DNA from 2 places in the Oricola indica genome. Region 2 is predicted to be linked to the other one. Evidence: riboswitches for the same ligand, from Rfam matches in the RefSeq annotation. Region 2 holds a riboswitch; the other holds the start of a gene.
The links. A riboswitch is a leader RNA that binds a small molecule or an ion and turns the genes downstream of it on or off. The one in region 2 is predicted to bind S-adenosylmethionine.
Positions count from the first base shown of each region.

Region 1: linked by a shared signal. The riboswitch ahead of metA (homoserine O-acetyltransferase MetA) and the one ahead of ACQK2M_RS22670 (O-succinylhomoserine sulfhydrylase) in region 2 are both predicted to bind S-adenosylmethionine.

Region 1 is NZ_OZ245747.1:1,062,631-1,078,334, reverse strand. Features, by position in the region: gene ACQK2M_RS05540 (3-hydroxybutyryl-CoA dehydrogenase) at 1-691, shown strand, start outside; gene ACQK2M_RS05535 (AAA family ATPase) at 917-1,759, shown strand; gene ACQK2M_RS05530 (hypothetical protein) at 1,855-2,562, opposite strand; gene ACQK2M_RS05525 (hypothetical protein) at 2,877-3,344, opposite strand; one part of gene ACQK2M_RS05520 (IS3 family transposase) at 3,482-4,497, opposite strand; one part of gene ACQK2M_RS05520 (IS3 family transposase) at 4,497-4,833, opposite strand; gene ACQK2M_RS05515 (ABC-three component system protein) at 4,961-6,082, opposite strand; gene ACQK2M_RS05510 (ferritin-like domain-containing protein) at 6,870-7,370, shown strand; gene ACQK2M_RS05505 (SDR family oxidoreductase) at 7,610-8,422, opposite strand; gene ACQK2M_RS05500 (SDR family NAD(P)-dependent oxidoreductase) at 8,433-9,302, opposite strand; gene ACQK2M_RS05495 (AraC family transcriptional regulator N-terminal domain-containing protein) at 9,466-10,356, shown strand; gene ACQK2M_RS05490 (diguanylate cyclase) at 10,560-12,419, opposite strand; SAM riboswitch at 12,640-12,717, shown strand; gene metA (homoserine O-acetyltransferase MetA) at 12,783-13,712, shown strand; gene ACQK2M_RS05480 (N-acetyltransferase family protein) at 13,705-14,160, shown strand; gene ACQK2M_RS05475 (hypothetical protein) at 14,224-14,538, shown strand; gene ACQK2M_RS05470 (VOC family protein) at 14,546-14,920, opposite strand; gene ACQK2M_RS05465 (vWA domain-containing protein) at 15,009-15,704, shown strand, end outside.
Region 2 is NZ_OZ245747.1:4,574,544-4,590,247, forward strand. Features, by position in the region: gene ACQK2M_RS22645 (glycosyltransferase) at 1-882, shown strand, start outside; gene ACQK2M_RS22650 (DUF6471 domain-containing protein) at 954-1,109, shown strand; gene ACQK2M_RS22655 (hypothetical protein) at 1,067-1,981, shown strand; gene ACQK2M_RS22660 (ion transporter) at 2,190-2,981, shown strand; gene ACQK2M_RS22665 (2'-deoxycytidine 5'-triphosphate deaminase) at 2,973-4,061, opposite strand; SAM riboswitch at 4,140-4,217, shown strand; gene ACQK2M_RS22670 (O-succinylhomoserine sulfhydrylase) at 4,279-5,469, shown strand; gene ACQK2M_RS22675 (HNH endonuclease) at 5,472-6,086, opposite strand; gene ACQK2M_RS22680 (amidohydrolase) at 6,103-7,251, opposite strand; gene ACQK2M_RS22685 (CDP-alcohol phosphatidyltransferase family protein) at 7,244-7,870, opposite strand; gene apaG (Co2+/Mg2+ efflux protein ApaG) at 8,014-8,406, shown strand; gene ACQK2M_RS22695 (TrkH family potassium uptake protein) at 8,403-9,866, shown strand; gene ACQK2M_RS22700 (class I SAM-dependent methyltransferase) at 9,965-10,594, opposite strand; gene ACQK2M_RS22705 (Hsp33 family molecular chaperone) at 10,616-11,614, opposite strand; gene argF (ornithine carbamoyltransferase) at 11,611-12,537, opposite strand; gene ACQK2M_RS22715 (aspartate aminotransferase family protein) at 12,577-13,770, opposite strand; gene ACQK2M_RS22720 (GcrA family cell cycle regulator) at 14,110-14,664, shown strand; gene phoB (phosphate regulon transcriptional regulator PhoB) at 14,734-15,426, opposite strand; gene phoU (phosphate signaling complex protein PhoU) at 15,444-15,704, opposite strand, start outside.

The DNA of each region.
Region 1 (15,704 bases), 3.5 Mb from region 2:
CGACGCGGAAGCCGCTGCCGCGCGGATCGTGCCCGTCGGGAAACTCGAAGACCTCGCCGATTGCGACCTCGTCATCGAGGCGGCGAGCGAGAAGGAGGCGGTCAAGCGCGAGATTTTCTCGAAGCTGTGCCCGGTGCTCAAGCCCGAGGCCATGCTGGCTTCCAACACCTCCTCGATCTCGATCACCCGGCTCGCGGCCTCCACCGACCGGCCGGAACGGTTCATGGGCATCCATTTCATGAACCCGGTCCCGCGCATGAAGCTGGTCGAACTGGTGCGCGGCATCGCCACCGAAGACGTGACCTACGAGGCTTCGAAAGCCTATGTGGCGACGCTCGGCAAGACGACGACCGTTTCGGAGGATTTCCCGGCCTTCATCGTCAACCGCATTCTTCTGCCGATGATCAACGAGGCGATCTACACGCTTTACGAGGGTGTCGGCTCGGTGGAAGCGATCGACACGGCGATGAAGCTCGGCGCCAACCACCCGATGGGCCCGTTGGAGCTTGCCGATTTCATCGGCCTCGACACCTGCCTGTCCATCATGCAGGTGCTGCATGACGGGCTGTCGGATTCCAAATACCGGCCTTGTCCGCTTCTGGTGAAATATGTCGAAGCCGGCTGGCTCGGCCGCAAGACCGGGCGCGGCTTCTACGATTACCGGGGCGAAACGCCGGTTCCGACGCGCTGATTTTCCAGGATCTAATGGGAGGCCCCGCTTGGTTCGTGGGGCAACAAGAACGGCCGCGAGACCTCCCGCCACCGAAGGTGGGTGCGCCCCCGCCCCCGGCAAGCCCGGTCTAGCAAAGCGGCCCGATCCAGACTGTGCGATTTTGCACAGACCGGTCTCCGGCGCAGCGCTTGCCCGCCGACGCCACGATGCATATGACGGTCGGTGACAACAGAGGATATCCGCATGCTGTTCGAAGGCACCGAAGCCTATGTCGCCGAAAAAGACCTGACGGTCGCCGTCAACGCCGCGATCCGGCTCGAAAGGCCGTTGCTCGTGAAGGGCGAACCCGGCACCGGCAAGACCGAACTCGCCAGGCAGGTCGCTTCCGCGCTCGGCCTCGACCTGATCGAATGGCACGTCAAGTCGACGACGAAAGCCCAGCAGGGCCTTTACGAATATGACGCCGTGTCGCGCCTGCGCGATTCGCAGCTCGGCGATCCGCGTTTCGAGGACATCTCCAACTACATCAAGCGCGGCAAGCTCTGGGAGTCATTCACCGCCGACCGAAAGACCGTGCTGCTGATCGACGAGATCGACAAGGCGGATATCGAGTTCCCGAACGATCTCCTGCAGGAACTCGACCGCATGGAGTTCTTCGTCTACGAGACCGGCGAGACGATCCGCGCCGAGCACCGCCCGATCGTCATCATCACCTCCAACAACGAGAAGGAACTGCCCGACGCCTTCCTGCGCCGCTGTTTCTTCCACTACATCAAGTTTCCGGACATGCAGACGCTGCAGGCGATCGTCGACGTGCATTATCCGGGCATCAAGCAGACCCTCGTCAATGCCGCGCTGACACAGTTCTACGAAATCCGGGAGGTCGCCGGGCTGAAGAAGAAGCCGTCGACCTCGGAAGTGCTCGACTGGATCCGCCTGCTCGTCGCCGACGATGTCGAGCCGGAAACCCTGCGCGGCAACGCGAAAAACGCGCTGCCCAAGCTGCATGGCGCGCTTTTAAAGAACGAGCAGGACGTGCATCTCTTCGAGCGGCTGGCGTTTCTGGCACGGCAGCGCGGCGGGTAACGCAAAGCCGGTCGCGGATCTCCGGCAAGCGCCGCCGTCGCCGCGCACCGTTCCCGGGCGGGCGTTCGGGCAAACCGAAAACCATGCGCGCGATATCATGACGTGTTCCACGCCTCGCGCGCGAGGGAATGACACTCGTGCAGCACCGCCTCGACTTGTGTCTTCGGCCTGCGCTTCCAGCCCGGCGGACGGCCCGGCCGCAGGACGCTCCAGCGTCGGGGGCGAGCCCGGCTCATCGTCGCGGACGATGCGGGATTGCGGTATCGCCGCGCGCGCCAGCGGGCAAGCCGCAGCGCCGCGCCCTCCAGGTCCTGCAACGCCCCTTCCAGCGCCCTGATCCGGCGGCAGAGGCAGCCCGCGCCAACCGGCTCGCCGGGCGGCGGCCAGTCCCCGGCATCATCGACGGCGGTGGTGACGAGATCCCCGGGCTCGATCCACGGATAGGCGGGACGCTTGAACGGGTCGAACAGCGAAAAGGCCGGAATGGCATCGTCTTGCGCGGGATCGGCAGGCTCGCCTCCCGTCCCGCTCCCTCCGGCGACGCTGCCCGCTTGCCGGCTTCCCCGCGACGCAGTGGCGAGTGGAGCGGCAGTCACCACCAGTTTGCAGGCCGCCATGAGGATCAGCCGCCGCGCGGCATATTCCGCCGGGCGCAACAGGCCGAGGATGCGCCGATGCATGAACCGCGGCAACACGGTGACCGTTTTCCCCGTGCGGATTCCCGCCATGACGAAGAGCGTCGTGACGACACTGATCAGATCGTCACGGTTCTTCTCGATCGCGCGCGCCCAGTCGAACGCCATGCCATGTGTCTCCGCCAAAGGTTCGGGCTATTGTGGCGGGGTGTCCGGGGCGGTGGATAAAAAACACGAAGGCCGGAGGGGGGAATGGGGGTGGCAAAAGGGGTTTTGGTGGGGTGGGCAAGGAAGCGCTTCCACCGGGGTACGGGTTGTCGCCTGTGAGGGTGGAGCGGAAGGGCGCGGGACGCGACCGTGCCATCGGCAGAATTGCGCCCACATTCCCGCCATTCAAGTTCAAATGTGAGCCTCCCGAAAGCAGCCATTCAATACCTTATTGAAGGCTATAACGGGCGGAAAGCTGACCTATAAGCGCAGCCTTAATCGGAAGCCAAAGCGTCCCCTTCAGGAATAAACCCGGCACGCTCTTCTGGCCCAGCCGTGGGTCCAGCAAAAAGCTGGAGATTAAGCTCGTCAGCCAATTCAGAACTCGGCTCCTTGTTATCGAGGATAATAACCTGAATATCATGTGCTGTCTTTGATATGCTGTCCCAGAACAAAGGCTCGATGGTTTGATTGATGCTCTGTGCATCTGCTTTGTCGCCCTCCGATGGTGCCTCAACGTCGCGCTGCTTAACAGTCGTTAGGGGGGAGTCGAGCACAACAAACTGGGGGTGCGGCTTCTGATGCTCATGGCAATACCTCAGTACTCCAATCGCAAGTGCGGAGTTGAGAACCGCGCGAAACCCCTTACCATGGGACTTTCTGGCTTTGCCGTTGACCTTGAGATCGTAGGCTTTTTCGTCGAATTCGACCCTCACATCCTTAGGCCATGACCATTCCTGCAAGACCTGCTCTATCGTTCGGCATAGCTTGAGAACTGACGCCGAATCGATTGGTGCCCAGACTTGCTGTCCGTCGTCAGAGGTTTTGAGCAGTTCGGCGGCCTGATCTAGTGGAGGCTCTGGCCCATCAGGATTTCATTCTAAGCGGCGGCCTTGCGATGCAGCAAGCGCCGTTGATTGATAGTTTCGCGTTTGATCCTTTCTCTTGTCTGCAGGATGGTCTGGCTGCGTCCGAAGTAGACGTCGGCCGGTGTGAGATTGCCGAGGCTCTCGTGGTAGCGCCGGTTATTGTAATGATCGACAAAGGCGTCGATCTGCGTTTCGAGAGCACCCGGCAGGAAGTGGTTTTCGAGCAGGATGCGGTTTTTCAACGTCTGGTGCCATCGCTCGATCTTGCCCTGGGTCTGGGGATGGCAAGGCGAACCGCGGGTGTGCTCCATCCCAATGCCGGAGAGCCAATCGGCCAGTTCGCCGGCGACGTAACATGGACCATTGTCTGACAAGAGCCGTGGACGTTGCATCACCTTGGCGTTGTCGCAACCCGATGCCTGCAGGGCGAGTTCCAGCGTGTCGGTGACATCCCCGGCCTTCATCGTGGTGCATAGCTTCCAGGCGATGATGTAGCGCGAGTAATCGTCGAGGATGGTCGACAGATAGAACCAGCCCCAGCCGATGACCTTCAGATAGGTGAAGTCGGTCTGCCACAGCTGGTTCGGCGCGGTCGTCTTGTCATGGAACTCATCGGCAGCCTTGATGACGATGAAGGCTGGACTGGTGATCAGATCCTGCGCCTTGAGCAGGCGGTAGACCGAGGATTCCGAGACGAAGTAGCCTCGCGTGTCGGTGAACGTCACCGCCAGTTCGCGCGGTGACAGCTCCGGCTCATCAAGCGCAAGGTCGATGATATTTTCTCGGATGTCGTCGGGAATGCGGTTCCAGACCCGCCCGGGCTGAGGCTTGCGATCTTCCAGCGCATCGACGCCGCCGGTGAGAAAGCGGTCATACCAGCGATTGAAGGTCGAGCGGGGAATGCCGAGCTTGTCCAGCGTGCGCTTGGTCGGCAGATGCGACTGCTCGACGAGCCGGATGATCTCCAGCTTCTCGGAGGCGGGATATCTCATTCGTCGTCGCCCCCATCCGCGATCATGCTTTTTTTAAGCAGCCGCAGTTCCAGCGCCTGCTCGGCGACGACCTCTTTCAGATCATGGGCCTCGCGACGCAGATGCTTGACCTCGTCACTGGTGGCTGCCCGCGCGGTGTCGCCGGCCAACCGCTTCTTGCCGGCTTCGAGGAACTCTTTCGACCAATTGTAATAGAGGCTCTCGGCAATGCCTTCACGCCGGCACAGCGCGGCAATCGACTCCTCACCGCGCAAGCCTTCCAGCACGATGCGGATCTTCTCTTCCGCCGAATAATGTTTGCGGGTTGCACGGCGGATGTCCTTGATGACCTTTTCCGCCGGCTCCTTCTGTGTCCCGGATTTCCGTCTCATCTTCGCTCCTTGAAGGGCTACGATGAGCCAGAAATCCTCCTCTATCCGTTAAGCCGAAATTGTCTCATTGGTGCTGAACCCGGACAGTCGATGGCCATCAAGTGATGCTGGGGTAGCGACTGCACGATCAGACATCATCGCACCATTTCACATCACCGTTGTTCGCCAGGTGATGGCACAGGCCTTCCCGATCAGGCGAATTTATGTGGTCTTTGAGGGCTGAACTCGATACCTGCTGAGTCTGCGCGGCTTTGACGGTTTCGCTTAGGCGAATATATCCAGAAGCTGCGGGTGCGCTGTAGGTGTAGTAGAGACCATGGCGAAATTCACCAAGTAGTTGATCAAAGAAGGAGGCGTCGGCCATTCCGTCGCGAGCCAGTTCCTTCAAGCCTTCCGCGCTGTAGAACGTCATCCGAGAGCGCTCAAAAAGGCCTCTCGCTTGCGCATATGTTGCGAAATCACCCTCACAAGAAACGTCCGAACCGGTCATCTCACCGATCACTTTGAAGAGCTCACCAACATAGCCTTGTTCGGCTTCATCCACCTCCGATGGCGGCGTGGGCGGCGGCGGCCGGTCGATCAAAGGAGCGCCAAAAACTACACGGTGGTAGGGCGTTTGGCCGTGTTCGTTGATGATATCGAGTGGTTGTTTAACACGGATGAAGCTGAAGTCCACTTTGGCGACGTGGTCAGCAAACTCACCTTCTAGCTTTACGGCTTTCTTTGAAGTGATCGCAGATGCGCAATGCGCGTCCCAGTTGGCAATCAAGTAGCCTTGCAGTTTTGTCGGTTCGTCGATCAGGTCTTGAAATTCGCCTGTGACGCCTTTCCGGGTAACAAACCAGTATTCGGACGGCAGCGTGTAGTCACCCCGGAACGCATAGAAAAGAACCTTTGCGATCTCCCCAATGCCTTTATTGACGCCGAGCGCCGTGCCATATCGCTTGCACTGATACAGGTGCCAATGGCGCTCAGGTGACCCCGGTGCACCGAACCAGACAACGATATCGCGTCCCTTATCGCCGGCGCCGCCGCGTTGCTGAATGTCGGTCACACCGGAGAGCTTCTGGCGCAGGAAGCCATCGGCCCATTCGAGTGTAAACCGCTCAAACTCGTCGGCACTGAAGTTTGCCAGGCGGTCTAGCGGATTAACCGGAAGGCCTGCACCCAGGCCCAATAATCTAGCATTCGCCAATGGCCACTTGGTCGGATTGTCGAGAGTCGAAATGGGGATTGGAGCGTCATCCATCGCTCATATTCCTCGCGAGCCAAGAGGCATTAATTTGCGCGTAATCTCTTAGAATATTTACTTCTTATTTCACTGATAAACATGAGTTTAGCGCCGCGCAACGTCACTTGAGTAACATCACACTTGTTCTTTTGAGGTTAGAACAACATGCTTCGCCCGCAACTTTTGTCGCCAGAAGCCGAATCTTCGTAATAGGCCGAAAGCGTCAAAGCTTGAGCTATAGGCGAGTGTCAGCTTACCTCATTCGGTGTACGAAACCCTCCCGTCGCCTCCCGCCCCCATTCGAGACGCGACTAGCCCTCCTCCCAAATCACTGACCTCATCCGCTTTCGGGCATAGCCAGCTGTCCGTAGAGATTTGGCCGGCCGGCCAGTCGCTCTTCGAGCACCGTCGCCGGAATGGCCCGCTGCCGGCTTTTCTGACACGAGTGTAGGCCAGCATGATTTTATCCTCGAACTCGATGGAGCTCAGATAGCCCGGCGTCGAGTGTCTTCGCCGAAGGGTGCAGAAGCGCCCGGTTGAAAGCCATGCCATGTGTCTCCGCCAAGGGTTCGGGCTATTGTGGCGGGGTGTCCGGTGCGGCGGACAAAAACCCGCGAAGGCAGGAGGGGGACTCGGCGGTGCTGTTGGCTGTATGCGCAAGGACTGCGAACGCAGCCAGGCGCAGTAATCTGACGGTCAGTGCGACGCCTCGGGCGGGCAACAGGATACAGGCAAGCCAGATCGACGAGAGGAACTTTCCGTAGCGCTGGTCGTTGGGGGACTGACCAGACCAAAGGAGTCCGACATGACAATGAATTCGCTCAAGGACATTTACCTCGACCAGCTTCAGGACATCTGGAGCGCCAACACCCAGTCCCTGCCCGTCGTGACCGAACTGGGCCGCGCCGCCCAGGACGAGGAATTGTCCGAGGCGCTGATCGATGGCGGCAACGGTATTGCCGATGGCATCGCCGAAATCGAAAAGCTGTGCAACGACCACGGCATCAAGCCGAATGCGGAGCACTGCAAGGGTATGGAAGGCCTCGTGAAAGAAGCGCGCAAGCATGGCTTGTCCGACGAGATCACGGACGCCGACGTGCGCGACGCCGCCATCATCCCGCAATATCAGCGCATGGTCCATTATGCGCTTGCTGGCTACGGCACACTGGCCGCCTTCGCCAACCGCCTCGGCCTGGACGGTGACGCGGCGGTTTTGAAGAAGTGCCTCGATCAGACCTATGACGGCGATCGCCGCATGACAGCGATCGCCGTGAAGGGCGGAGTCAACAAGGACGCCGCCGCCTGAATTCTGTCCGCACCTGGCAAACGGGGCCGTACGAGATTTTGTGCGGCCCCATTCGAGACGCGGCCGCCCCTCCTCCCAAAACACTGACATCATCCCCTTTCGGGCATAACCAGCTGTCCGTTGTGATTTGGCCGGCCAGTCGCTCTTCGAGCACCGTCGCCGGGACGCCATTTCAGGAAAGCCAGCTTTACCCGCACCGCACACCCATGGGGGCAATTGCGGACGCGGCCGAAATTGATTCAGCCGCTCATCAACGCCTTGATGCGGCCGATGAAGGTCCCATCATCCTCGCTCTTCCGCTCGTCCAGCAGCCTTATGGCATCCTCTCCGGCGCGGAAACGCAAGCGGTCTCCGTCCTCATGCGCAGCGTTCCAAATGACCTCGGCCACCATTTCAGGTGTGGAGGGATTTGACGCCAGCTTGCCGAACAGGCGGCCCATCGCTTCGGCGGTCGGCGCATAGTCCGAAAGGCTTTCATCCATCGCGAAATCGAAAGACCTGCCGCCGAAATTCGTCTTGATCATGCCGGGTTCGACAATGCGCACCCGAATGCCAAGCGGTTCAAGCTCGTAGTGCAGAGCTTCTGACAGGCCTTCGACCGCGAACTTGGTGCCGTGGTACAAAGTCCCCAGGGGAAAGGTGATCTGACCGCCGATGGAAGAGATATTGATGATCGTGCCCGAACGGTTCTGCCGCATATGGGGCAGAACAGCCTTGGTCACCTCCAGCAGCCCGATCACATTGGTGTCGAACTGTCGCCGAATGCGCTCCATCGTGAATGCCTCGAGCGCGCCGTATGCTCCGTAGCCCGCATTGTTGAGCAACACGTCGATCCTGCCGGATTTTTCGATACCAGCTGCCACTGCCGCCAGGATCGAGGCGGCATCCGTCACATCCAGCCGCGTCAGCAGCACATTGTCCAGATCGGCAAGCGGGCTGTCTTCTGTCGGAGCACGCATCGTGGCAATGACGTTCCAACCGTTTGCCTGAAAGTGCCGCGCCGTTGCTTCGCCGATGCCCGAAGATGCTCCTGTGATCAGTATGGTTTTCATCGAAACCTCCTCAAGCGTTCAGATCGAGCATCTGTTCGATGCCGAAATTGGTCAGGACTTTGCGGGTGACGTCGTGGAGCACATCGTTGTAGCGCTCGATCTCGGGGCCGACGCCGACAAAATCGACCACCGTGCGGAAGGGCTTTTCCCCAAATGGCCTGTCCAGAAGAGCGACGACCGCCTCCGCAATGCGCTCAGGCCGCTGATCGGGCGTCGCGTCGAGCATCTGGGCCAGTCCGTTGCTTGACATCGCGGGCACGGCGGCGAACTCGCCGTATTCGGCCTCGCGTGCAGGATCGTTCGGTGTCACCATGCCATCAAAGAATGCTGTTGGCATTGCCCCGGGTTCGATGAGGCAGGATTCGATCCCGAACCCTGAAAGCTCCGTTCTGTAGCATTCGACCACAGCTTCCAGCGCCCATTTCGATGCCGAATAGGTGCCATAAAACGGGGTCGCAATCCGCCCGATCAGGCTGGACGTATAGATTACAGTCCCGCGCCGTTTCGCCCGCAGATGCGGCAACGCTGCCCGCATGACTCGTTGAACGCCCATGACGTTCACGTCAAAAACGCGTGTCATGTCCTCTGGAGACATCAGCTCCTGGATTCCATAGGAGCCAATGCCCGCGTTGTTGAACAGGATATCGAGCCCGCCGAGTTGCGAGATGGCATCAGAGACACCGCGCTCGGTGCTGGCCGTGTCGGTCACGTCCATCTCGACAATTCTTGCGCCGGCCGCTTCGAGTTCGGCGACAGTCGCGGCCTTCTTCCCACCGCGGCTGCGGATACTTCCGGCAACGGCGTAGCCCCGTTCCAGAAGAGCCAGCGCCGTGGGTTTGCCGAAGCCACCTGCGATACCGGTTATGAAGATGTTTTTCATCTCTGCGATCCCTTCGTGTTGGTGATCGCACGATATTCAAGGTTGCCGTGGCAATCTTTATGGTTTGTCCTGTTTTCTTGCACGATCCTCCACTCTTGCTGTTTTTCTATAAATCCGTTTACCTTGCCATGCTATGGCTTGCGCCAGCGCAACGGAGACCGCCATGACACACGAGGCACTGCTGGACCGCACTTTGTCGCTGCTGGATCAATCGGGGTTGCGTCAGGGGGCGCTGTTCCATGAGGCCAGCGGAACACATCTGCTGCGCCACGAGGCTCCCTCGGGGCAAAACGCAACCGTCTACCGGCCATTGCTCTGCCTTGTCCTGCAAGGCGCGAAAGAGGTTGGAACCAATACAAAGACAATAACCGTGCGCGCGGGCCAGTCGCTGATCGTCAGCCACGCCTTGCCGGTTCTCTCACGCATTACCGAAGCAGCGCCGGATTTACCTTATGTCGCGCTTGTGTTCCCGCTTGATCTCGACCTGCTGCGGTCGTTGGCGCCGGCTGTATCGCCTTCGGCAAACACCCGGCCTTCGGAACCGTTTTCAATTCACCTGTGCGACACGGATGAAGAGATAGACGATGCATTGCGGCGCTATTTCAAGCAATGCGAAACGGTGGCGGCGAGACGTCTGTTGGCCCCGATCACAGCCCGAGAAATCCACGCGCGCCTGCTGATGGGACAGCACGGCGAGACGCTTCACAAACTGCTTTGGCATGAGAGCGCGGCCAGTCGCATTTTTGAGGCGACGAGGAACATACAAACCCATCTCGCCAGGACCATAGTCGTCAAGGAACTGGCCAGGGATGTCGGCATGAGCAGCTCGGCCTTTTTCGAGCAGTTCAAGGCCGTGACCGGAACGTCTCCACTGCAATATCAAAAGGACCTGCGCCTGCTCCGGGCGCGTGATGCGCTTCAGACTTCCAGCGCAAAAGTATCGGAGATCGCATTCGGTGTGGGATACGAAAGCTCGGCGCAATTTTCGAGGGAGTACTCCCGAAAATTCGGGCGATCGCCGAGACAGGACCGTGAACTCGTGGCGTTCGAGTAAACTACTTGTCAGGCCGGATTTGCTCAGTTTGCCGTAGACGGCCCGCCATTCCCCTCCCGGCCCCATTCTAGACGCGGCTGCCCCTCCCCCCAAAACACTGACCTCATCCCGTTTCGGGCATATCCAGCTGTCCGTTGTGATTTGGCCGGCCAGTCGCTCTTCGAGCACCGTCGGCGGAAAGCCTTCGAGGCGAATTGCGGCGCTTAACCGGCCTGTTTCGTTTTGGCGGGTTGCGCCTGAGGCAGTAAGGTTTTCGCAGTCATGGTCTGAAACACCCGCGAATGCTGCATGACGCGGTTTCGGCCGCTTTTCTTGGCGCCGTAGAGGGCGATGTCCGCCATTTTCAGGAGGTCCGACGCCGACAGATCGTCGACCCCCGCCGGAATCGTCGCGACACCCAGGCTCGCCATCACGATTCCCGCATCGCAAGCGCCATGCTCGATCCTTGCCGCTTCGACTGCCGCGCGCAGGCCTTCGGCGAAAACGATGGCGCCGTCTTCATCGGTGTCGGGAAGGATGACGCAGAACTCCTCTCCCCCATAGCGCGCCAGCAAGTCCGAACCGCGCCTGATCTGCGATCTCAGAACATTCGCCACGCGCTTGAGGCAGATGTCGCCTTCCGGATGACCGTGAAAGTCGTTGAAGGCCTTGAAGTGATCGACGTCGAGTATGATCAGGCTGACCGGGCTCCCGCCGCGTTTGCCGCGCGAAACCTCGCGCTCGAGATACTCGTCGAACGCCCGCCTGTTCACGATGCCGGTCAGCGCATCGGTCCTTGCGAGCGTTTCCATCTCGCTGACAAGGCCGGAGAGCTTCTGCTCGGTCAACCGCATGTCGGTAATGTCGGACACGACGGACAGCGCGCCCAGATTGTGGACCACCCGCGTCCGGGCCAAAACCGTGCGGCCATCGAACAGACGGATTTCCTCCGAACCGCCCCGCTTCATGCCTTGCACGACGTCCCGTATCCAGTCCTCGACGTCCTCCTGCGGAATGTCGATCTGCTCGCGACGCTCCGCCGCGGCGCGCAGAATGGCCGTCAGTTCGGCGCCCGGAACGCGAACGTCCCGCGTCCGTGAGAAGAATGCGTGATACTGATCGTTGCAGTAGACGAGGCGGCTTTCCCGGTCGAAGAGCGCCACGCCGTCCGTCATTTTCGACAGGATCGAAACCAGCAGGCGCCGGTCTTCGTGCAGCCGAAGTTCCGCTTCGACGGCTTCCGTCACGTCCCGCGTAATCCCGACGAGCCCGATGACCTGTCCATCGACATCGCTCACCGGAACCTTCGTCGTTTCGAAGACGCGCGTGTCGCCGGAGGGCAGGTCGACGGTCTCGCGCGTATCGATCCTGTTGTCGGGACTGGTCATCAGATCCTGCTCGGCCGCGAATAATTGCCGTGCCCGTTCAGGTTCGAGATCGAAATCCGACTTGCCGGCCAGAGTAGACTTCAGCTCCGAATCATGATGCGCGGCGACGGCCTTGTTGACCGCGACAAACCGGCTCTGGCGATCCTTGACGTAGAAATAATCCGGCGCCTGCCTGATCGCCGCCAGCAGGAGCGCGCGCTCCCTCAGGCGAAGTTTGCCATGCCAGACGGTAAAAACGACAAACAGCATGCCCACGAAATTCAGGCCCATCGTCAGCAACACCGTCCGGCCCATCGATGCGTCGAGAAGATCCGCTGGGAGCATGAAAACAGCGATATTCGGCAAGGTCGTTGCGCCGAAGGCTACCAGCAGGGCGCGCGGCGCGAACTGGCGCAAGGTCCAGCGGAACGGCAGCCACCGGTAGGCGGCGATGCCGATCAGGGCCGAGAGCAGGATGCCGACGGTTCCGGCAAACCAGCCCGCGCCGCCTTCGATGATTCGGAAGGAGATCGCGGCCAGCGCGGCGATGACGCCGACAATCGGCCCCTCGAGAAAAGCTCCCGTCGCGAGCAAGGCGAACCGAAGATCGAAGAGAAGGCCATCCTGCGTCCGGACCGCCATCGCCATCGTCGCAATCGAGCCCAACCCGACCAGAATGCCCAGGACGACCACCCTTTTGCCGTGAGTGTGCCGCACAAGGGCCTCTTTGGCGAAAAGCCAAACCGACACAAAAAGTCCGACAACCGCCAGATTGGCAATCAGGCCATGGATCATATCATTGGTCCATATTCAGTACGTTTCCGGCCCACGATAGCCACCAAAAGGAAAAAATTCCATAACGCTACGTAAAGGGCGAAATCCTTTACTCCGGCACCCGTCGCACCGACAGATTGACGCCCGTCGCCGCCGGCACTACATTCCGCGGCGTGGTGATTTGGCCGGCCGGCTTGCAGCCACGTAAAAAAACTCGCTAAAGGGCCGAGACGACAGTCAGAGGACGTCCCGACCGGTAGCGTTGTTTCGCGGCCGGTTTTTTTGTTTGAGTGAAAGAGCAAGGCCATGCCGATCCGTATTCCAGACCAGCTTCCCGCCCGCGATATTCTCGTGCGCGAGGGCGTGATGGTCATGGACGACACGACCGCGCTGCGCCAGGACATAAGGCCGCTGCAGATCGGCCTGCTCAACCTGATGCCGAACAAGATCAAGACCGAGACCCAGATCGCCCGGCTGATCGGCTCGACGCCGCTGCAGGTGGAACTGACGCTGGTGCGCGTCGGCGGCCATCAGCCCAAGAACACCTCGGCCGAACACCTGATCTCCTTCTACCACACCTGGGACGAGGTGAAGCACCGCAAGTTCGACGGCTTCATCATCACGGGCGCGCCGATCGAGACGCTGCCCTTCGAGGACGTGACCTACTGGGACGAATTGCAGCGGATCCTCGACTGGACCGAGACCAACGTGCATTCGACCTTCAACATCTGCTGGGGCGCGATGGCGGCGATCTGGCATTTCCACGGCGTGCCGAAATACACGCTTCCGAAGAAGGCCTTCGGCGTCTACCGCCACCGCAACCTGAAGCCGGCCTCGCCCTATCTCGCGGGCTTTTCCGACGACTTCCAGATTTCCGTCTCGCGCTGGACCGAGGTGCGCAAGGACGACATCAGGCCCGACATGGGGCTGGAGGTGCTGATGGAATCGCCGGATACCGGCCTCTGCCTGATCTCGGAAAAGAAGTGCAACCGGCTCTACATCTTCAACCATGTCGAATATGATTCCACGACGCTGGCCGAGGAGTATTTCCGCGACGTTGAAAACGGCACGCCGATCGGCGTGCCGGTGAACTATTTCCCGGAAGACAACCCCGACAACAAGCCGCTCAACCGCTGGCGCAGCCACGCCTTCCTTTTGTTCGGCAACTGGATCAACCAAGTCTACCAGACGACGGAATACGACCTTTCCGAAATCGGGAAGCACCGCGATGCCTGACACGCTTGAAATCCGCCCGCTCGAACGCGGCGACGAGGCCGAATGGCGCCGCCTGTGGACCGCCTATCTGGAGTTCTACGAATCCTCGGTGCCCGAAGAGGTCTACGCGTCGTCCTTCGAGCGCATGCTGGCCGGCAATGGCGGCGCGCCGAACGAGTTTCGCGGCCTGATCGCGCTGGTCGGCGGCAAGCCGGTCGGGCTCGTCCATTACCTGTTCCACCGCCACGGATGGAAGATAGAGAATGTCTGCTATCTGCAGGATCTCTATGCCGACCCGGAGGTGCGCGGCAAGGGAATCGGCCGGGCGCTGATCGAGGCGGTCTACGCGGCCGCCGATGAAGAGGGCTGTCCGGCCGTCTACTGGAACACGCAGCATTTCAACGAGACGGCCCGCAGGCTCTACGACCGGATCGGCAAGCTCACGCCCTTCATCAAATACGCGCGCTGACGCCCGATTGATCTTCTTGCGTCTTTCGCCGACACTCTCCCCGGCTTCGGGGAGGGACAGGCGATGCCGGATCAACGCAAGAATTCGACCACCATCGTCCTGCTCGCCGTCTGGGCAGGACTGTTCATCTGGTCCTTCATCCAGTTCTCGATCACCGAACCGACGGGCGACAGCTTTACACGCGGCCTGAACCGCGTGACAGGGTTCCTCGGCTGGCAACTGGCGGCGGGGCTCGTCGCCGTTCCCGTCTTCTTCCTCGGTCGCGGCCATCCGCGGGGCTCCGGCTTGCGATGGGCAAGCCGCCTACCCGCCGCAGCGGCCCTCGCGCTGGTTCTGGCGATCGTCGGCTTCATCGTCTGGGGCAATTACTTCGCCTAGGGCGCCTTCAGCCCTCCTGACGCGCCAGCCACCACGTGGTGTTGTTGCCGTCGTCGATGCCCCCGCGCCGGTCTCCGTCGGGCTTGAGTTCAAGCAGCTGGACGATCGTGCCGCCTGCGTCCAGCGCGCGTTGGAAGGCTTCCTCCACATCGGCGCAATAGACATGAATGCTGGCCTGCGGCCCCTCCGGCATCTCGCCCATCATCACCACCGTATCGTCGATGCGCGCCTCCGCATGCATGATCGAGCCGTCGTCGCGGCGATGCAGGCGCAACGGTTCGGCGCCGAACACGGCCTTGACGAAATCGAGCGTCTTCTGCGCATCGGGAACGATCAGATAGGGCGACAGGCTGGTGTAGCCCTGCGGTTTGTAATCGGTCATGCGGCCTCCCCTGGCTGGTTACCGCAATCCTGTCACGGGCGGGTACGGGACGTGATGACAGCACATCCCATCGGCGCTAGAAAGCGGCATGTTCATTCCCTTCTTCCTCGAACTGAAAGCCGCCAAGGTGCCGGTGTCGCTGCGCGAATATCTTTCGCTGCTGGAAGGGATGCAGGCCGGGCTCGTGACCTGGGATGTCGAGGGGTTCTATTTCCTCGCGCGCGCGGCGCTGGTGAAGGACGAGCGCCATATCGATCGCTTCGATCAAGTCTTCGCCCATGTGTTCAAGGGGCTGGAGGCGGTCTCCGGCGAAACCGGCGTGGATGTCGCCAACCTGCCGGAGGAATGGCTGCGCCGGCTGGCCGAAAAACACCTGTCGGAAGAGGAAAAGAAGCTGGTCGAGTCGCTCGGCGGTTTCGACAAGCTGATGGAGACGCTGAAGGAGCGCCTCAAGGAACAGGAGGGCCGCCACCAGGGTGGATCGAAATGGATCGGCACGGCCGGCACATCACCCTTCGGCGCCTATGGCTACAACCCCGAGGGCGTGCGTATCGGCCAGAATGAAAGCCGGCATCGCCGCGCCGTGAAGGTCTGGGACAAGCGCGAATTCCGGAATTTCGACGATGGCGTCGAGATCGGCACGCGCAACATCAAGGTGGCGCTGAAACGACTGCGCCGCTGGGCGCGGCAGGGCGCGCATGACGAGTTCGACCTCGACGGCACCATACAGTCCACCGCGGAGCACGGCTATCTCGACGTGAAGATGCGGCCCGAGCGGCGCAAC
Region 2 (15,704 bases):
GGTTCGCTGGTGACGCTTTTCGACGCGGAGGACCGGCCTCATCCGGACCAGATGGAGGAAGCCTGGCAGATCTTCCGGCGCGCGCCGAACCGCGTTGCGGCCTTGCAGGCTCCGCTGGTCATCGCCAATCCACGGCGCAACTGGATCGCTGGGCTGTTCCATGTCGAATATGCGGCGCAGTTCCGCGCGCTCCTGCCGTTCCTGACACGGCACGGCCTTCCGGTGCCGCTTGGCGGCACGTCCACCCATTTCCGAAGGACCGCGCTGGAGCGCTGCGGTGCCTGGGACCCGCACAATGTGACCGAGGACGCCGATCTTGGCTTCCGGCTCTGGCGCGCCGGCTTCCGCATCGGGACGATCACGCGCCCGACGCTGGAAGACGCGGCGTACAAGCCGTCGATCTGGCTGCGCCAGCGCACGCGATGGATCAAGGGCTGGCTCCAGACCTGGATCGTCAATACGAGGCTCGGCGCGTTGCGGTCGCGGCGGATGCCGATCGCGGGAACACTGATCCTGCACGCCCTTCTGGCCGGAACCGTCATCTGCTCGCTGTTCTTTCCGATGACGCTCCTCATGATCGCCGGCGTCGCCGCGTGGGGCGTGTTCCAGGGCGACGTCCCGATCGCCTGGTCATGGCTCGCGGCCGCCGACTGGGCGAACATCCTGCTCGCCTTCGGCGTGCACGCCGCGCTCGGACTGCGCGCGGTCGACGGCCCGGAAAAGGGGCTTGCGCTGAAGGTCCTGCCGGCGCTGCCGGCCTACTGGCTGTTGATGTCTCTCGCGGGCTGGCGGGCGGCGGTGCAGTATTACCGCAATCCGTTTCTCTGGGAGAAAACCCCGCACGCGCCGCACGACCCGAATGGCGTCCGGCATCGTATCTGACGTCTCGCAAAGACACGGACTGGGAATCTAAGGCTGCAAACCTCCTGAAAGCGGATTTGAAGCGAAAGGGCGTGACCTACGCCGGGTTGGTCGAGGAACTGTCAGAGATCGGTGTTGACGAGAAAGAGGCCAACGTAAAGAATAAGCTCTCTCGGGGTAAGTTCACAGCGGCGTTTTTCCTGCAATGTCTAGCGGCAATAGATACACAGACATTGCACCTTACCTGATCGCTGTAATCGGTGTCGCTCTTGTCGGGCTGGTTTACCTTTCATACGCAGTATCAAAGGGCTACGAGCGCGCCGATCAGCGTCATCAATCGGAGATAGCCCAGTACGCCACCCAGCAGCAACATCAGCAAGAATGTCTCGCGTCCAGCGTGGCGATTGATGATTTCAGACAATGCCTTGCCGCCTATGAAGGCACCAGCCGCGAACACGATCGCGCCGAGCAAAATCTGAACGCCCAAAGGGAGATGGCGTATTGGGCCGAGGGTATGCTGTGGGCCACGTGGGCAAGCGTAATCATCACCGCAATCGGTGTGGTGTATGTCGCTCTAACTCTTAAAGAAACGCAGGAGGCCGTGCGCGCTGCTGACGACGCCGTAAAAGCGACGTTTGACGTGGGAACCGCTCAAATCCGAGCGCATTTGATCGTGAGCGATGTGGTAGCTGAATACGGCGCTCACTCGGAGTACGGGCGATATATTTCTGTGACGGTGTCCATTCGAAATGTTGGGCAAACTCCAGCGATTCACGTCGATTCTTATGTGCACATTACCGAAGGCATTTTCGTCGACGAAAATGGCCAAGCGCTCAAAGACAAGTGGACACCTGTCCCATCCAGTTTGTCGATCCGACCCGATCAATATCGGGAAATCCCGCCGGGAGAGAAGCGCGAAATTTATCGCGCGACAATCACCGCCGATGAGTTCTGGACTATTCAGAACCTCGATTGTCTTTCTTGCCGCATAGCGATTCAAGTCAAGTACGACGCTATTGTCAGTGAACGGCGGTGGATTTTGCAAGAGCGGTTTGACCTCAGAGAACACGCCGAAGACACTCGCATCGGCGCTTATCGGGTTCACCCCAATCAGGCATAAAGCCGCGCCCACCGCCGCGCGCCACCTCACGGCCTAGCCCCGCGCTTGGTGCGTTTGCTACCGAATGCCGTTCCTCTGGGAGAAAACCCCGCACGCGCCGCACGACCCGGATGGCGTGCGGCATCGTATCTGACATCTCGCAAATCGTCCCGCGCTCCCCATATTGACGAGCGAAACCGCGACCCTGGCACCGGACGAAAAAGAGCCCATGCAACGTCTCGCAACCCTCGTCGAATCGCAGCGCTTCGAGCAGGCGATCGTCATCCTGATCATCATCAATGCCGTCAGTCTCGGCCTGGAAACCTCGTCCGCCGTCATGGTGCAGGCGGGCGGGCTGATCATGGCGGTCGACCGGATCATCCTTGGCGTCTTCGTCGTCGAACTGATCGCGCGGTTCGCCGTCTACAGGGGTGCGTTCTTCAGGAGCCCGTGGCGCATCTTCGATCTCTTCGTGGTCGGGATCGCGTTGATCCCCTCGGCCGGCGCGTTCTCCGTGCTGCGGGCGCTGCGTATACTGCGCGTGATGCGGCTGATCAGCGTCGTGCCGTCGCTGCGCCGCGTGATCGGCGGATTGCTGGCCGCGCTGCCGGGAATGGGCTCGATCATGATGCTGCTCGGCCTGTTCTTCTACGTCTTCTCCGTGATGGCGACGAAGCTGTTCGGCGCGACCTTTCCGGAATGGTTCGGCTCGATCGCCGCCTCGGCCTATTCCCTGTTCCAGATCATGACGCTGGAAAGCTGGTCGATGGGCATCGTCCGCCCGGTGATGGATGTCTATCCATGGGCCTGGGCGTTCTTCATCCCCTTCATTCTCTGCACCACCTTCACGGTGCTGAACCTCTTCATCGGCGTCATCGTCTCGGCGATGCAAAAGGAGCATGACGAGGAGGCCGCCTCGGACCGGGCGACGCTGCATTACGACCAGACCGCGATCCTGTCGGAACTCGGCAAACTCAGGGAAGAGATCAAGGCGTTGCGCGCGGAGCGCACCTCACAATGAGCGGAAGTGCTTGGAGAGCTTCAGGCCCTGGGCCTGGTAGTTGGACTTGAGATCGATGCCGTAGAGATGGTCCGGGCGCTTTTCCATGCGCTCGTAAACGAGGCGTCCGACCGTCTGGCCATCCTCAAGGACAAAGGGCACCTCGTGGCTGCGCACCTCCAGCACGGCGCGACTGCCCGTGCCGCCCGCCTCACTGTGGCCGAAGCCGGGATCGAAGAACCCCGCATAATGGACGCGGAATTCGCCGACCAGCGGATCGAAGGGCGTCATCTCGGCGGCGTAGTCCGGCGGGACGTGTACGGCCTCGCGGCTGACGAGAATGTAGAATTCGTCCGGGTCGAGGATCAGTTCCTTGCGGTCGCGCACATAGAGCGGCTCCCAGAAATCCAGAACGTCGAGCGCGCCGCGCTTGTCGACATCGACCACTGCCGTGTGATGCTTGCCGCGATAGCCGACGAGGCCCTGCTTGTCGCCGGACAGATCGACCGAGACGGCAATGCCGGCCTGAGTGACGATCGGATTGTCGCCGGCGACCAGCGTTTCTGTTTCATGCAGCGCCGACAGATCATCCGCGCCCAGGATCGTGTTGGCGGAGCGGAAACGGACCTGCGACAGGCGCGAGCCGGTGCGCACCACGATCGGGAAGGTGCGCGGACTGACCTCCAGATAGATCGGACCGCGATAGCCGGCCGGGATCTTGTCGAACTCGACGCCGTGGTCGGTCATGACGCGGGTGAAGATATCGAGCCGGCCGGTGGAACTCTTGGGATTGGCCGATGCGGCGATACCGTCGGACAGCGCCAGTTCTTCCAGAAGCGGCACGATGTAGACGCAGCCGGTCTCCAGCACCGCGCCCACCTCGAGATCGATCTCGTGCAGCTTCAGCTGTTCGAGCTTGTCGACCACCTTGAAGTCACGCCCCGGCATAAAGCTCGCGCGCACCCGATAGGCTTTCGCGCCAAGCCGCAGGTCGAGGCTGGCCGGCTGGATCTGGTCAGGATCGAGGGCCCGGTCGGATTTGAGTGCAGACGCCTCGAACAGGGCGCGTATGGCACTGTCGGGCAGGATTCCGCCGGTCATCTGTCGAGGTTCCCCATCATGGCGCGCACCATTCCCGAGCGGATTTGTTGACGCAAGCACCGCGAAGCCTTATGGACAGCTTTCGTTCGTGGTGATTTGGCCGGTCGGCTTGCAGCCACGTTAAACAACTCGCTAAAAGGCCGCGCGGCACGTCAGAAGACGTGGTTCAACCGGTTTTGCGGCGACGCATGCCGGTTTTTTTGTATGGAGACTCCAGATGGCTTCTGACTGGTCGAAATTTTCCGCCGCAACGCAGATGGTGCATGGCGGCACGTTGCGCTCGCAGTTCGGCGAGACATCGGAGGCCATGTATCTGACGCAGGGGTTCGTCTACGACAGCGCCGAAGCCGCCGAGGCCCGCTTCAAGGGCGAGGAAGAGGGCTTCATCTATTCGCGCTACGCAAACCCGACCAACGAGATGTTCGAGCAGCGCATGTGCCTGCTGGAAGGCGCGGAAGCGGCGCGCTCGACCGCCTCAGGCATGGCCGCGGTTGCCTCAGCATTGCTTTGCCAGGTGAAGGCCGGCGACCACGTGGTCGCGGCGCGCGCGCTTTTCGGCTCCTGCCGCTGGATCGTCGAGACGCTGATGCCGAAATACGGGGTCGAGACGACGCTGGTCGACGGCACGGACCCGAACGCCTGGGAGCAGGCGGTGAAGAAGAACACCAAGGTGCTGTTCTTCGAAAGCCCGACAAATCCGACGCTGGAAGTCATCGACATCGAGCACGTGGTCGCCGTCGCACGCTCGGTCGGCGCGAAGGTGGTGATCGACAATGTCTTCGCCACGCCGATCTACCAGAAGCCGATGGAACTGGGCGTCGATATCGTCGTCTATTCGACCACCAAGCACATTGACGGCCAGGGCCGGTGTCTCGGCGGCGTGGTGCTGGCGAGCGAGGAATGGATCGACGAGAACCTGCACGACTATTACCGCCACACCGGTCCGTCGATGAGCCCGTTCAACGCCTGGGTGATGCTCAAAGGGCTGGAGACGCTGCCGCTGCGCGTGAAGAACCAGACCGCGAATGCCGGCAAGGTCGCCGACTTCCTGGCGTCGCGCTCTGAAGTGAAGCGCGTGATCTATCCGGGACGGCCGGACCACCCGCAGGCCAACATCATTCCCAAGCAGATGAAGGGCGGCTCGACGCTGGTCTGTTTCGAGCTGAAGGGCGGCAAGAAAGAAGCCTTTGCCTTCGAAAACGCGCTCGGGATCGTTAGCATCTCCAACAATCTCGGCGACGCCAAGAGCCTGATCACCCATCCGGCGACGACCACGCACAAGAACCTGTCGCCAGAAGCGCGCGAGGAACTCGGCATTTCGGACGGCACGCTGCGACTTTCCATCGGGCTGGAGGATGCCGACGACCTGATGAACGATATCGACGGGGCGCTGGCGGCGGCTAGATGATTTCAGGCTTGGAGCAGACGCTCCAAGCCATCCCACCAGGAGTGGATTGGCGGATTGTCTCTCGGATCCTCCAACCCGGCCTCGGCAAGCGAATAGCTGTTCCTTCCGAAATTGCAGGGCGCGCAGGTAACGACAAGGTTCTCCAAGTTGTTATCGCCGCCATATGCATGTGGCAGTACATGATCGTATTGCAGCCACATGGCTTGCAAGGCTGCGTGCTGTTCGTTGTTTCGCTGCCCCCACTTTAGGGCATCTGGATACAGCTTCTTCAGAGCGACGCGAATCTCCGAGCGAACCGCCGGGATGTGACAAAATCGGCAATGGTAACCGTCCCGAAGGCGCAATTCTTCTTTTTGCGCATTCGAAGGCATACGTTGCGGTTGAACGGCGATTGGATGGCGCTTTCGAGATGCAACGACCGAGGTGTCAATTGTGACATAAGGACTTCGAGCACCCCAAATCGACTCAGTCCATTCTCGGATGACGGGCATGTCAGCTAGCTCGATCAGCTCGTAGGATAGCTTTGTCCGTCCGACCAGGTGTGCCGACAAGGCAGCGTCCAAATATCTCGCCGCGTCAAACAGTTCCGGTATCGGCTCACGGAAACAACGCTTCATTCAGATTTGCTCCTGATCAGCCGCAGCGCCCCCGCACCAGCCGTTCGAAGATCGCCAGCGCTTGAGGAATGATCGCGTCGGGGAAATCGTAGTCCGGATTGTGCAATTGCGGTTGATCCTCGCCCGCGCCGAGCACGAAGAAGGCGGAGGGCGCGGCGGAGGAGAACAGGCCGAAATCCTCCGACCAGCGGAACGGGCCATCGACCTCGCCACAGGCGACACCGGCCTCCGCGCAGGCTTCGCGCACCATGGCAGTCGCCTCAGCGTCGTTGAAACAGGCGGCGAAACGCTCCGACGTTTCGATATCGACCTCAAGCCCGGCGGCTTTCGCGGCCGCGTTGGCGCATTCGCGCGCGACGGCCATCAGCCTTTCCTGCAATTCGTCCGTGCGCGCCCGCAGCGTCGCCATGATCCACGCCTCCCCCGGCGCGATGCCGAAGGCGGCCTCTCCGAGACGGGCATGCGACAGCGTCACGAGCGCGTCGCCGGGTGCGATGCCGAGTTCCTCGGGCAGGTTCGGCAAGCGCGTCACGAGGTCCGACATCGCGTTGGCGGGACTGCGGCCATCTTCCGGATGGGCGGCATGGGAAGTCCAGCCTGTCAGATGGATCTGCATGCCTTCGGAGGCGAAACAGAACGAGCCCTCGCGGATCGCCGCCTCGCCCGGCTTCATGCCGGGAAGGTTGTGCAGCCCGAAAGCAAAATCCGGCCGGATCTGTTCGAAACGGGGATCGTCGAGGACGCCCCGCGCGCCGACGCCGGTTTCCTCGGCGGGCTGATAAAGCAGGACGACGCGGCCGCGCGCCGGCCGTTCGGTTTGCAACCGCCGCGCCATTCCGCACATGATCGCCATGTGCCCGTCATGGCCGCACATGTGACCGTTGCCCTCGATCTGCGAACGCCAGTCCGGCGACCCGGTCTCGTGGATGGGCAGGGCGTCGAGTTCGCAGCGCAGGAGGACCGTCGGCCCCGGCGTTCCGCTGTCGAAGATGCCGGCCACGCCGTAACCGCCGAGGCCCTCGATCACCTCGTCGGCGCCGCAGTCGCGCAGCCAGACGCTCATGCGCGCCGCCGTCCTCTCCTCCTCGCCGGAGATTTCCGGCATGCGGTGCAGGTCTCGGCGCAGCGCGGTCAGTTCGGCGATCAGATCGTAATTCTCAAGCATCGTCTTTCCCGGTCAGGCTCAAAACGCGTTTCGTCATAACGATGCGCGACAGCGCCGTGTAGAGGCAAATCGCCGCGAAGACCCAGGCAAGGACGGGAAACCAGCCGGGAAAGAGGCAGGCGGCGACAAAGACGGCGATGGTTTCGGTCGCCTCTGCGAGGCCCGTCGTGAAGAACAGCGATTTCTCGCCACGCTGGTCGGTCGTCATGCCATGCTTCTCGGCCATGATGGCGAAGGCGAGGAAGCTCGCGCCGTTGACATAGAAGGAGAAGATCAGCGCCGCGCCCGCGATCGCATTGGCGGCCGGGTCGGCGATGACGAAGCCGAGCGGGATGATACCGTAGACCGCGAAATCGAGGACGATGTCGAGGAAACCGCCGAAATCGGTCTTGCCGTTGACGCGGGCGACCGCGCCATCGAGGCCGTCGCAGAGTCGGCTCGCCAGAAGGACGATCATGCCGGCGAGATACCATTGCAGGGCGATCAATCCCGCCGCGGCAACTCCGAGAAGAAGGGCCGTGACTGTCACGGTATTGGCGGTTGCCCCGGTTCGCGCAATCGCACGGCCCGCAGCATCGATCAGCGGCTGTATCCTCTCGCGCACTGCACCATCGAGCATGTCACTTTTCCTCGGTCTCCGGCGGGTGACTTAATCGCCCATTCCGCCGATGTCATGCCACGATCCTTCATATCCGTTCACGCAAGCGTGTGTGCGGCGGGATGCGCCTTCTCATGACGGGGATCATCAGCTAAATCTCGCGCATGTACCGAGAAACGACAGACGGCGTCGAGATCATCGTCGAACCGCATTATCTGGACGAGGAGTCCGAGCCGGACGAGCATCGCTTCGTGTGGGCCTATACCGTCGTGATCGCCAACGGGTCCGATCATCGCGTCCAGCTCGAGACGCGCTACTGGCACATTACGAACGCCATCGGCCAGGTCGAGGAAGTCGAAGGGCCGGGGGTTGTCGGGGAGCATCCCGTCCTCTCGCCGGGCGACAGCTACCAGTACACGTCGGGCTGTCCGCTCAACACGCCGTCCGGTACGATGGTCGGCCACTACGTCCTGCGGCGCGACGATGGAACGCGATTCAAGGCGCATATTCCGGCCTTCTCGCTCGACATTCCCGATCCGGCGCGGCGCCTCAATTGAGCGCGGTCCTCGATCTCAGGCCGGTTATCCTCGTCACGGGCATCCTGCTGACGACGCTCGGCGCGGCGATGCTGATCCCGGCGCTGGTCGACATGGTCGCGGGCAATCCCGACTGGCAGGTCTTCGCCGGGTCCTCGGCGGCAACAACGCTGGTCGGCGTGGCCTTCTTTACCGCGACGCGCGGCCTCTCGCGCAGCCTTTCGACGCGGCAGGCGATGCTGATGACGGTGGTTGTCTGGCTGGCGCTGGTGACGGCGGGCGCCCTTCCCTTCCGGTGGTCCGGCATCACGCCGACCTTCACCGACGCCTTCTTCGAGGCGATGTCCGGGCTGACCACGACGGGGGCGACCGTCATCACCGGTCTCGATCACGCGCCGCCGGGCATCCTCCTGTGGCGCGGCATGCTGCAATGGCTGGGTGGTCTGGGGATCATCGTTATGGCGGTGGCGGTGCTACCGATGCTGCAGATCGGCGGCATGCAGGTGTTCAAGGCCGAGGCGTTCGAGACGCCGGAAAAGATCCTGCCGCGCGCGACGCAGATTTCGGGCTCCATGACGCTGGTATTCGTCGCCTTCACCGCGCTGTGCGCGGCGGCCTATCTCATCGCCGGGATGCGGCCGGACGATGCGCTGATCCACGCCATGACCACGGTGGCGACCGGCGGGTTCTCTACGCGCGACGCCTCGCTCGGCTTCTACCAGGACCCGTCGATCGAATGGATCGCGATCCTGTTCATGATCACGGGGTCCATACCCTTCCTGCTTTATGTGCAAGTGTTGCAGGGCCGCCCGCTTTCGCTGTGGCGGGACCAGCAGGTGCGCACCTTTCTCGCCGTTCTCGGCGTTCTGATCCTGCTCGGCTGGATCGTCGCCGACCATTCGCTGGCCGGCTTCACGCGGGAATCGGATTCCTTCCGCGCGGCGGTCTTCAACACGGTCTCGGTGATGACCGGCACCGGCTACGCCTCCGCCGATTACGGGTTGTGGGGGGCGCAGTCGATCTCGTTCTTCTTCATCATCATGTTCATAGGCGGCTGCGCCGGATCGACCTCCTGCGGCATCAAGATCTTCCGTTTCCAGGTGCTGTTCGCGGAGGTCCGGGTGCGGCTCGCCAAGGTGCTTTATCCGCACGGTGTCTTCGTGAAGCGCTTCAACGGGCGGCCGCTCGACGACCGCGTTCCGCTCGCGGTGACGACCTTCATCTTTCTCTATCTTGCAGCCTTCATCGTGCTGTCCATCGCGTTGCGGCTGACCGGCCTCGATTTCCTGACGGCGATCTCGGGCGCGGGCTCGGCGATCTCCAATGTCGGGCCCGGTCTCGGGTCGATCATCGGGCCAGCGGGCACCTACCAGCCGCTCAACGACACGGCGAAATGGCTGCTGTCCTTCGGCATGCTTCTCGGGCGGCTGGAACTGTTCACCGTGCTGGTGCTTTTCCTGCCGCGTTTCTGGCGAAGCTAGTGCATTTCAGGTTGCAATAGAATCAGAATGCGCTGCCTCTCGCCTTCGGCTCGAACGCGCATTCCGATGCTGATGTTTCAACCAGGACCTGAATTGCACTAGGACGCTTCCGGCTTTCGGCCGACGATGAAGACGGCCTTGCCCTTGCCGGGCTTCCAGTCGTGTTCGATGGCAAAACCGGCGCGCTCGAAACTGGCTCGCAACTGCGCGCGGGTGAAGACGCGGATGAGCGGCAGCAGGCCGACGGACCTCCCGAGCGGCGCGATGAAACGGATCCAGGCCATATCGTCGCCGACGCAGCCCGTCGAGGATACCAGCACGCCGCCGGGCTTCAGCGCATCGAACAGCCTTGCGATCACGGCGTCCCGATCGTCGACGAGATGGAGGATGCTGAGCGCCAAAACGACGTTGTAATGCGCCGGAGGCAGGTCCAGCTCGTCAATGTCGGCCTTCTCGAAGTCGATATTCGTGACGCCGGCTTCCAGCGCCTTCTCGCGGGCGATGTCGAGCATGTTGGCAGAGCAATCGACGGCGCGGATATGCCGAACGCGCGGCGCGTGCAGGATGGCGGTCGAGCCGGTGCCGCAACCGACTTCCAGCACGTCCGACGTCTCGCCAAGATAGGCGCGCGTGATCTCCAGCTTCTTCTGGTAGGACGCCTCGTCGGCGACCGGCCGGGCCGCGTATCTCTTCGCGATGCGGTCCCAGAACCTGTCTGTCCGGCTCATGAAGCCTCCGATCTGCGTTTCCTAGTTCGGCTTGTCGAAATCCGACAGCTTGAAGCGATAGACGGTCGAGCAGAACTCGCACTTTACGACGATCTCGCCGTCCTCGAGCGATTCCGCGCGCTCTTCCGGCGACAATGACTGCAACACGCCGGCAACCTTCTCGCGCGAGCAGGTGCAGCGATCATGCACCGGACCCGCTTCGTTGACTGTCACACCACGCTCGTGGAACAGCCGGTAGAGAAGCGTGTGGACGCCGACGCTCTCGTCGACGAGTTCGTCGTCGCTGACCGTGTCCAGCAACGCCTTGACCTCCTGCCAGGCGTCGTCCTCGTCCAGCTCGTGGATTTCGGCATCGTCGGGCGCGTCGCCGGGGTGCAAATCGGACATGCGGGCGCGTTCCGGCGCATCGGGCAGGAACTGAGCCAATATGCCGCCCGCGCGCCAGTGATTGCGCACATCGCCATCATCACCACGCACCGTCAGCCGCGCGACCGCGAGACGCAGTTCGGTCGGGATCTGCTCGGACTGGCGGAAGTAATTGCGCGCGACTTCCTCCAGCGATGCACCGTCGAGCTGGACGATGCCCTGGTATCGCTGCATGTAGGCGCCCTGATCGACAGTCAGGGCGAGCGTGCCCTTGCCGAGCAGGCTTGCGGGATCATCCGTTCCGGCCTTTTGCGCAGCCTCGACGGCGTCTTCGTCCCAACGGGCATAGGCGCGCACGCCATCCGGCGTCGCGAAATCGCAGACCAGCAGGGACACGGGTCCGTCGGTCTGGCTCTGGACGATGAACTTTCCCTCGAATTTCAGCGACGTGCCGAGAAGCACCGTGAGCACGATCATCTCGCCGAGCAGCCGGGCGACGGGCTCGGGATAATCGTGACGGTCAAGGATCGCGTCGAGCATGGGGCCGACCATGACCGCCCGGCCGCGCGCATCCAGCGCGTCGACCCGGTAAGGGACCACCGCGTCGATCGGATCCGTGTCGCTCATGCCCGTGAAGGCGATGTGTTCGCTCATCGTGCGCCGATCCCCACGCCAAGACACCAGGCGATGATTTCCTTTTGCGCATGAAGCCGGTTCTCGGCCTCGTCGAAGACGACGGATTGCGGGCCGTCGATCACGCCGTCCGTCACCTCCTCGCCGCGGTGTGCGGGAAGGCAGTGCATGAACAGGGCGTCCTCGGAAGCCTGCTTCATCAGGCGCTCATTGACTTGGTAAGGCATGAATATGTTGTGGCCGCGCGCCTTTTCCTCCTGGCCCATCGACACCCATGTGTCGGTGACGACGGCATCCGCGCCGGCGACCGCAGCCTCCGGATCGTGGCCGATCTCCACCTTGCCGCCACGCGACCGGGCCCAGTCGACATAGCGCTGCCCCGGCTCGTTGCCCTCGGGTACGGCGACGGAGAGGTCGAAACCGAATTGCGGCGACGCCTCGATCAGCGAGTGCAGGACATTGTTGCCGTCGCCGGTCCACGCAATGCGATGGCCCTCGATCGGCCCGCGATGCTCCTCGTAGGTCATCACGTCGGCCATGATCTGGCAGGGATGGGTGTCGTCGGTCAGCGCGTTGATGACGGGCACTGTCGCGGCATCGGCCAGTTCCATCAGCCGGTCGTGTTCCTTGGTGCGGATCATGATGATGTCGACATAGCGCGACAGCACCCGCGCCGTGTCGGCGATGGTCTCGTCACGGCCGAGCTGCATTTCGGTCCCGGTCAGCATGATCGTTTCGCCGCCAAGCTGGCGCATGCCGACATCGAAGGACACGCGCGTGCGCGTCGACGGCTTTTCGAAGATCATGGCCAGCGCCTTGCCTTCGAGCGGCCTGTCGGCGGTGCCCGCCTTCTGAGCGGCCTTTCGCTGTTTCGCGCCTTCGAGGATTACGCGCAGTTCTTCCGCCGGGATGGCAGCGATATCGAGAAAATGACGGACACTCATGGTTCGGAATCCAAAAGGGTTTCGTATGACGGACCGGTTTTACCGGTCACGTCCCGTTGCGGACAGATGCGATACGGCCTCTTCGACGCGTTCGAGCGCGATCTTGATATCCTCGTCTGTCGAGGTCAGAGGCGGAAGGATGCGCACGACATTGTCGCCCGCCGGTATCGTCAACATGTGGTTTGCGTAAAGCTGCTTCACAAGGGCGGTGTTGGGCACGACGCATTTGATGCCGAGCATCAGCCCTTCGCCGCGCACTTCGGCCAGCACGTCGGGATAACGGTCGACGATCGAGGCGAGCCCTTGCTTCAGGCGCAGCGCCTTGTCATGCACGGCCTCCAGGAAGCCATCGGCGAGGATGACGTCGAGCACGGCGTTGCCGACCGCCATGGCAAGCGGATTGCCGCCATAGGTCGTTCCGTGCACGCCGGGCACCATGCCGTTCGCCGCCTCTTCGGTCGCAAGACAGGCGCCCATCGGAAAGCCGCCGCCGATCGCCTTGGCCACGGCCATGATGTCCGGTTCAATGCCGGCCCACTCATGCGCGAACAGCTTGCCGGTCCGGCCCATGCCGGACTGGACCTCGTCGAAGATCAGCAGCAGGCCCTTGTCGTCGCAGAGCGCGCGCAAATCGCGCAGGAAGCTCAGCGCGACCGGACGGATGCCGCCCTCGCCCTGCACGGGCTCGATGAGCAGCGCCGCGGTCTCGTCCGTGATCGCCGCCTTCAGGGCGTCCATGTCGTCGAAGGGCACCTGGTCGAAACCTTCGACCTTGGGACCGAAGCCCTCGAGATATTTCGGCTGACCGCCGGCGGCGATGGTCGCCAGCGTCCGGCCGTGAAAGGCGCCCTCGAAGGTGATGATGCGGAAGCGCTCGGGATGCCCCTTGGCATAGTGATAGCGCCGCGCCGTCTTGATGGCGCATTCAAGCGCCTCGGCGCCGGAATTGGTGAAAAAGACCTTGTCGGCAAAGGTCGCGTCGACGAGGCGCTGGGCGAGCCGGCGCTGTTCCGGCACCTCGTAGAGATTGGAGGTATGCCAGAGCTTCCCGGCCTGCTCGCGCAGTGTCTCCACCAGATGCGGATGCGCATGACCGAGCGCGCTGACGGCGATGCCGCCGCCGAAATCGAGATATCGCTCGCCGCGCGTGTCCACGATCCAGGAGCCTTCTCCGTGATCGAAGGCGATGTCGGCCCGCGCATAGGTCTCGAACAGCGGCGATGGTTGCGTCATTTGATTGCCCCGCATGGTGTGCAAACGAAAAAAGCCGCCTGTTCCGGCGGCATTCCGGTTTTAAGATCAGACCGCGCTTGCGTCAATCGGGCTGGAGATTCCGCGTCTCCGGGGGGCGTCGGCAAGATAAAAAATGCAAGTTGTTGAAAACCGCGAAATCGGATTCACGGATGTCCGGCGACTCTTGTCAGCGAGTCAGCGGCCATAGTAGTTTCCTTTCAAGCGGGGCCAACCACGCAGAGTTTACTCCCAAGTTTCGCGTTCGGGTGCCGGTTTTTCTTGGAAAAACCGAGCCACGGAGAAGGATTCTGCGCACAGTCATTGGATGGAGAGACGGAAGTGAGCTGGACTGACGAACGCGTCGAAATGTTGAAGAAGCTATGGGCCGACGGCCTGAGCGCCAGCCAGATCGCCGCACAACTCGGCGGCGTGAGCCGCAATGCCGTGATCGGCAAGGTCCACCGGCTGAAATTGTCCGGCCGGGCGAAATCGGTTTCCTCGGGCGCACCCAAGACCAAGCGCAGCGTTGCGCCGCGGGCCTCCACGCCACGGGGCGGCGGTTATTCCGGCGGTGGCGGCGGCGGCGGTGGTGCCGGCGGACGCACCCTCACGACGGTTACGCATGCCGTCGGCGCGACGGTGATGAAGAACGAAGTCAGCACAGTGGCCTTCGCGGAAGCCGACCGCCGTCCGATCGAGGACGTCGTCGTTCCGATCTCGAAGAACCTGACGCTGGTCGAGCTCAATGAGAACACCTGCAAGTGGCCGCAGGGCGATCCGTTGTCGGAAGACTTCCATTTCTGCGGACACCAGTCCGAGGAATCCTCGCCCTATTGCAAATACCACGCGAAACTCGCCTTCCAGCCGACATCCGAGCGCAAGCGCTCGCGCTGAGCGAGAGGACATCAGGAAAAGAAAAAGGGCGGCCAATGGCCGCCCTTTTTGTTACGGAATTGGCGGGCGTCAGACCGCTTCCAGCGAATAGCCTGCCCCGCGAACCGTGCGGATCGGATCCCTCATCTTTCCGATATTGATGGATTTGCGCAGGCGACCGATATGTACGTCAACGGTGCGATCGTCGACATAGATGTCCTCGCCCCACACGCCATCGAGCAGTTGCGCGCGCGAGAACACCCGGCCAGGGGCCTGCAGGAAGAACTCCAGAAGGCGGAATTCCGTCGGTCCGAGCTTGATCTCGCGCCCGTTGCGATAGACGCGATGGGTCTCGCGGTCGAGTTCGAGTTCCCCGACCTTGAGCACGCTGGCGACGATTTCCGGGCGGGCGCGGCGCAACATGGCCTTGACCCGCGCCATCAGTTCGGGCGTCGAGAATGGCTTGACGACATAGTCGTCCGCACCGGTCGAAAGCCCGCGAATACGCTCGCTTTCCTCGCCGCGCGCGGTGAGCATGATGATCGGCAGGCGCTGCGTCTCTGGCCGCGCACGCAGCCGACGGCACAATTCGATGCCGCTGAGACCCGGCAACATCCAGTCGAGTATCAAGAGATCGGGCACGGATTCACGGAGCGCTATCTCGGCCTCGTCGCCGCGCAGTTCCGCGTCGACCCGGTATCCTTCCGATTCCAGATTGTACTTCAGCAGAACGCTAAGCGCTTCTTCATCCTCGACAACCATCACCTTTGGCTGATTGCCCATGCCTATGCTCCCATGCATCAAGCGTCGGGCTGATCCACGACGATTTTGTGCGTCTTGTCTTCTTTCGGGCGAAAGGCGGACAGATGCTCGCCCGTCACGATGTAATAGACGGATTCCGCGATGTTGGTGGCGTGATCGCCGATGCGCTCGATGTTCTTGGCGCAGAACAGCAGATGCGTGCAGGTCGTGATGTTGCGCGGATCCTCCATCATGTAGGTGAGGAGTTCGCGGAACAGCGACGTGTACATCGCGTCGATCTCGTCATCGCGGTCGCGGAC